One region of the Priestia sp. JV24 genome, then DNA from elsewhere that is predicted to be linked to it. Evidence: riboswitches for the same ligand, from Rfam matches in the RefSeq annotation. Region 1 holds a riboswitch; the other holds the start of a gene.
The links. Region 1 has a riboswitch for cyclic di-GMP ahead of OK414_RS05355 (glycosyltransferase family 2 protein). Riboswitches for the same ligand answer to the same signal wherever they lie in the genome.
Positions count from the first base shown of each region.

Region 1 (3,426 bases):
TTAGCGCTCCAAAATTGATAAAGGAAGCAGCTGTAACGACGTCCATTGCAAGTGCACTTAATGAAAGTACTCCAATAAAAATAACGTTTCGCGATGGTGTTTTATATTTGGGATGTATATATGCAAACAGTCTTTTAGGCAGCATTGATTCTCTGCCCATTGCATAAAGCAGCCGCGAAGCACTGGCGTGTGAAGAAATTCCTGATGCAATCGTTGAAGTAATAATTCCGGCAAGAAAGACGGATGAGAAGAGTGTTCCTCCAATATAAGCTGCTATTTCAAACGAAGCTGAATCTACAACTTTAAATGAATGGTAGTTTGGGTAAACAAGCTGGGTAATGTACGAAACGAGTATAAAAAGTATTCCTCCTATAAATGCTACAAGAAAAATAGCCTTTGGTACATTTTTCTTTGGATCAACTGTTTCTTCAGAAAGTGTAGTCACAGCATCAAACCCAAGGAAAGATAAACAAAGAATTGAAGCTCCTGCAAGAACAAAAGAAAAAGAATCCTCTGAGCCGAAAAGCTGTAAAGAAGAAAAGAACAAAAGATCACTTTCTCCTTCTATCATTTTCTTAATCGATAAGATAACAAATAGAGCTGTTACAAGAAATTGAAAAAGAACAAGTATTCCGTTCACTTTTGCTGTCATTTGAATACCAAACACGTTTATACAAGTGATGATAACAATAAAAAGTAGAATCCAAAGAGACGATGGAATAGATGGAAACGCAGCTGATAAAAAAGTTCCCGCCAACAAAAAATTAATCATTGGTAAAAAAAGATAATCTAAAAGCACAGACCAGCCGACAAGAAATCCTAGGTGAGGACTTATAGTTTTTTGAGTATACGTATAGGCAGAGCCTGATAAAGGATATTCTTTAGCCATATGTCCGTAGCTGTATGCGGTAAATAGCATCGCTACAAGAGCAAGGACATATGCCATAGAAACCATGCCATGTGTAGTTTGAGCTACAACTCCATATGTAGTAAAAACCGTCATTGGAGCCATATATGCAAGACCTAAAATGACGAGTGATCGAAGCGTTAGCGTACGAACAAATGTAGCACTTGGCTTACTTTCCATCCTGTTTCCTCCATTCAACTAATATAATTCTCGTACACGCCCCCTTCTATTTTGATGCACATAAATGAATGACTATCATTCATTTATGTTTAATGTAATAAAAATTCATAAACAGCAACAAGAATAATGAATGACTATCATTCATTATTCTTCTATTATAATCGATAACTTTTTCTTTGTCTTCACTTTTGTCAGAATTTTTAACATATTACACTTAACTATATATTCCGTTTTATAACCTCCAAAGGCTATCATTTATCACCAATCACCCTCACACCACGTCTATTAACAATTCTATAGAGCTAATAGCTTAGCATCAATTACGGCCTTCCGCTTTGCCACTCTAATGAACATAAATAAAACTGTGTACATCATTAACAGCTTTCCTATTTTACTTTTATCGAATTTTGTCGAATCTTTTTTAGGGTAATTCAACCTATTTTTATGGTAAAATTTAAAAAAGATATTCGTTATATAGTATCATTATGTGTATTTTGTTCTTTAAAAGGAACGAAGATAGTAAACTTAACTTGTTCAGTTAAAGGCAAACCAGTCGAAAGGCTGGGACGCAAAACTTCAGGTCTAAGGTCTTTAGGACTAGGATAGCTGGGTTTCCTGATATATCAGGGGGTAAAGGAAAACATGAACAATCAGCGTGTCGTTACTGGAAGTATTGGAGCTTCGTATATGAGGCCGCGCATTGTGGCATTCATTCCGGCGCACAATGAAGAGAAATCAATTCGCGACTGCTTGGCGGGGTTAGGCGATCAGCTTCTTCCGAATAACGTGGAGCTCGATGTATTTGTGATTGCAGATAACTGTACGGACCGTACAAAAGAAAAAGCGGAGCTGGCCGGAGATGAATTTGATTTAAATGTAAAAGTACTGGTCACTGAAGGCAATAAACAACGAAAAGTCGGCGCATTAAATACGGCTTGGAAAAAGATATATGGAGATACGCTGGATTTATATAATACGACGCTGACGAAATATCAGCAGCTGTATAAAGAGTCGATTAAAGCGATTTTAGGGATGGATGCAGACAGCCGCTTGGCTCCAAAAGCACTCATTAATTTATGGGAAGATTTGATGACGTCGCGAAACATCGGCGGCGTGATGGCAAAATATACGATGAGAATGCCTAAAAAGAAAAGCTCGCTTTCAAAAGATGATGTGCACTATGAGGAAAAGCTCGCAAGCGGCGAGTACGGCGGACCGATAGCCCGGTGGTGGACGCATCAACAGAAACAGGATATGGCAAGCTGGCTGCTGGATCTTCAGTATCACGGCGGAAGCACGTACGTACTCGGCGGTCAGGCTACGCTGTTTCGCCCTGAAGCGCTTCAAAATATAGTGGAAGAAAATAAACTTGACGGTCCTTGGCAAAATGACAGCGACGTTGAAGATATGCTGCTGACGTGGCAGCTGCAAAAATCCAATTGGAAAACGTTAATCAGTCCAGGCGCTCGCTGCTTTGTGGACTCGATGAGAAGCTATCACACGTATCGTGAACAGCGTAATAAATGGAAGTCCGGGACCGTTGATTTACTGACAAACGGAAACTTGGACGTCAGAACCAAGCATAAAGGAAAGCTTTGGCGTTCACAGATTAAAACGCTGTGTGATTTACTTATTCGCCTGCTGTTTATTTTATTGTTATCTGCTGCGCTTGCGACCGATCAATTTTACTGGTCGTGGCTTTGGGTCATTCCAATCGCGTTAGCTTCTGTGTTAAATATTATGCTCGCTGTCAAAACGCCGATGCACAGGCCGATTGATGTAATACTGGCCGGTCTTTTGATTAGTCCGGAGATTTATTTATGGGTGAATTTAATTACGTTTGGTCAAGTATGGATGGAAAGGCTTGCCGCTAATAAAAAAGACGGCTGGGCGAATCAATACAACGCAGAAAACGGGAAAACGCGGAGTAAATTAGGGCAAGGGATTTTAACAGGCTTTGCGTTTACAGGCATGATTGTTGTCCTGTGTATTTATTTCCGTGACTACTTAACGAGTCCTTCTGTACAGCAAGCCATTTATCCGTACTTAATGAACGGGTGGATCTTGCTGACGTATTTAACAATCTATCAGTCTCTTTATATGTTTTACCAAATTTGGACGCTTCGAAAACCTATTCAAGCGTAAAAAAAAGTGATGTCTCCGTGGAGACATCACTTTTTTTATAGAAATCGTTTCTTTAAATAGTCGGCGATTTTTTGAGGCGCAGCCGGCTTACTGACAATATAGCCTTGGATAAAGGAACATTCATGCTTTTGTAAAAAGGCTAGCTGTTCTTTTGTTTCAACGCCTTCTGCGATCACTTTCATGTTAAGAGCATG
Region 1 covers NZ_JAPCIN010000011.1:41,376-44,801, reverse strand. Annotated here, with positions in the region: gene OK414_RS05360 (APC family permease) at 1-1,087, opposite strand, end outside; cyclic di-GMP riboswitch class I at 1,621-1,706, shown strand; gene OK414_RS05355 (glycosyltransferase family 2 protein) at 1,730-3,232, shown strand; gene OK414_RS05350 (EAL domain-containing protein) at 3,268-3,426, opposite strand, start outside.

Region 2 (3,426 bases), on a different contig from region 1:
AAATGTGAAAATACAGCGCCAGCCATCAGTAAAGTAAGTCCCCCAGAAGCTAATAAAGCAATTCTTGACTTCCAGAAACCAACCAAAAGTCCAATAGCCCCTACAATTTCACAAATACCTACAAAATACATCAATCCTAATGGATAACCAAAACCTTCAAATGTGTGAACTTGCATAGGATTTCCTGTAAGTTTCATTGTACCAAAAGCGAAAAAGCCAACTACAAGTAATCCTTGAATAATACGTAAAACCCATTTCATTTATCATTTCTCCTCTTAATCTTTGTCTTTTATTTTTGTAAACTTTGTGCACCAATTCCTATTTTCTTTAATAAACCTACCAGTTGTTCTTTCTCTTCATTGCTTACAAATGAAAAATTTTCTGAGATTGTTGTAACGTGCTGGGCAAACATTTCACTAAACAAAACTTCTCCGTTTTCAGTCAAAGTGACATTAAACGCCCTCTTATCGTTTGGATTTGGTTTTCTTTCTACAAGTCCCTGCTTTTCAAGCTTATTCACGACGTAAGTAATGCTTCCACTTGGAATAGATAGCGTTTCACTGATTTTTTGAATAGGATGAGCACCTTTGTTATAAAGCAATTCAAGTACCATAAAATTTTCAGGGCTGATACTATAACTTTCTATATCCTTCCGAATATTTTCAAATACAGCCTTATTTGCTTTCATCCAGATTCGAAATAGCCTTAAATCTAATTGGCTCTTCTCTTGTTTATAATCCATGCAATTTACACCTCTTTGAAGTTGGAATCAAAAACAGAAACTATCTATCTTTTGGATACAATGGATACTCGACTTGAGTTGGAATTTCTATAAACACAATGCGAAGACTATCTCCCTTAGGCTTGATTGTAATGGTTTCAGTTTTCTCAGATTGAATAATAATAAAATCTTTTTTATCAAAAGAGAGCTCTTGCTGCACAATCTTGCCTCCATCACCTCTTATAGCTAGTCCTGCAATGGTTCGATTTGGAGTAAGTGTAAGCTGATAACTTGAGCTATTAGAAATTTCTATATCGTACATAAAGGCATCTGTTATCAGATTAATTGGCGAATCAGTTCCAAGTATAGTTTTAATGGTTACACCCTCTCCTTGAATGACAGGAAATTCCTCGTTTTTATATTTTGAATAGTTTGGTGTACGCTTGATTGCATCATTTAAATATGGTTCAAGCCATATTTGAAACATTTCTGCAGGGCCATCTGATCCTTCAGCATGCCACATGCCTGACCCTGTTTGCATAAGTTGTACACCTCCAGCGTCAACCTCGCTTTGGTTTCCTAGTGAATCTTTATGAAAACCTTTACCTGACAGGATATAGGTTAAAACTTCAAACCCTTGATGAGGGTGTTCGCCAATTCCACCTGCTCCTTTTGCTTGCCCCCATGCCCAGTAGAATAAAGGACCAAGTCGACTGATAACAGATCCTTCACCAGAAAACCCAATGGGTTTTTGTTCTATAATCTTGCCACCATCAAATTCACCTTTTGCCTGTTCACTTGTATGAATGATTTTGACTTCCATTATTGTTCCTCCTATAAGTTAAATGAATGAATTAAAATTGAAACCTAACATTTCAAAAATATTAACAAATATAATGGTATGATTATTAGCTGTTTTTGAAATTATCGCATTTACCCTAACAGTAGGATAAATCCGTGTCAACAAAAATATTCCCTATTTTTGATGGAGTGTCTACTGTCAAAAAGCACACCTTTTTATACGGTAAAAAAACGAATGATAAAACCTCTATTTAATCTAAAAAACAAGCCTTGTTAGACTTATTAAAAATACAAGGCCTTATTGTACGCTTGGTTTACGTCTCTTCCTAGCTGATAACTCTCAGCATTATTTTTGGAGTTAGAAATAGTTGTTTAATTCAGAAAATAATTATAGGAATACTCATTTCGGCATACTTCGACATCCATTATGTAGTAATATTTTATATAAATATACACATTCAGATAAAGGCAAACTAGTTGAAAAGCTAGGACGCAAAGCTACAGGTCTAAAGTCAATTGACTATGACAGCTGAGCCTCCTGAAAATCTGGAGGAATTTATGTTTATGGACAGTAAAAAAGAAGTAATAACGTCACATTTAGACCAAGAATGGATTAGACTTATCCAAGAGGCTAAGGAAGTAGGGTTATCGGTTAAAGAAGTAAAAGCATTCTTAGATAATAAACAAACCTAGTGATAATAAAAAACATTAGATAGGCACGCTATCTAATGTTTTTTGTTACCGTGTTATCTTGAGATTTTGCTTCTAGAAACTGTTTAAATTCTTCTTTACTCACATTTGAATTCATTGCATCTTTTACTAGTTTCATCCACTCTTCTGACAGAACTGCTATAGACTTTTTCATCATAGTACCTCCTTACATAAATACTTTTTATCATTTACCGTTTGTTTTAAGCTTAATATTCTATTTTATAGTGACCATCCACTATATTACAACTAAATAGTTAATCCTCTTTACTTTAATCGACTATAGATAGCTGTTTATGTAGTGAAAAATAAAATTCTTTCTACTATTCTCCCGTAGACACCGCATTTTTTAGTTTCTGATATTCTCTCCACCGACGATAAAAAGTAGCTTCACTTATATTTGTGATTTTACAGATTTCCTTTACAGGCTTATTAGTGGTTTCATGTAGTTCGATAGCATGCCTTACTCCATCATGCTTTAACGTAAATTTCTGTTTCTTTCCTTTATATATACCTTTTCTTTTTGCAATGGCAATTCCAGCTTGCTGCTTTTCCTTAATCATGGTTCGATCAAGCTCACTAAATGCAGACATAACGGTTAGGATAAATTTCCCCGAAGGAGTTCTTGTATCAATTCCCAAATTTAATATTACTAAATGAATACCATGTTCATCTAGTTCTTCAATTAGCTCTAATAGTTGTTTGGTGTTTCTTCCTAGACGATCCATTCTTGTAACGACGAGGGTGTCACCCTTAATTAATTGATTAAGCAGTTGATTTAGTTCTTCTTTGTGGTTTTGTATTCCTGATACTTTTTCCTGAACAATACGATCTACTTTTGCCTCTCTTAATTGTTCGATTTGAGAATCCAAATTTTGATCAAAAGCAGAAACACGTGCATATCCAAAAATCATAAAATTCCTCCTAAAGTGGATAATCAAAAGACAAGACTATATGATAGTTAAATTATACAGTAAAATCAACCCTCTCCTCAACTATCATTTAGGCATACCTTATTGATAGTTAGATAACCAACGGAACATTCATTTTTTACATTAATTGATAAGTTCCACGTAATTTATCGGGTGAAAAATACGCAACATAAAATGTATAGTTACAAGTTAACGTTGTATTCTAAACCTAAAGCTGTAATAGCTCCAGCAGAAGTTCCCCCAATTCTTTTTATATGTTGTAGG
Region 2 covers NZ_JAPCIN010000032.1:5,600-9,025, reverse strand. Annotated here, with positions in the region: gene OK414_RS27620 (DoxX family protein) at 1-260, opposite strand, end outside; gene OK414_RS27615 (MarR family winged helix-turn-helix transcriptional regulator) at 290-742, opposite strand; gene OK414_RS27610 (pirin family protein) at 783-1,544, opposite strand; cyclic di-GMP riboswitch class I at 1,980-2,064, shown strand; gene OK414_RS27605 (anti-repressor SinI family protein) at 2,087-2,215, shown strand; gene OK414_RS27600 (anti-repressor SinI family protein) at 2,244-2,387, opposite strand; gene OK414_RS27595 (recombinase family protein) at 2,554-3,144, opposite strand.
Region 2: another riboswitch for cyclic di-GMP. It lies ahead of OK414_RS27605 (anti-repressor SinI family protein); the one in region 1 lies ahead of OK414_RS05355 (glycosyltransferase family 2 protein).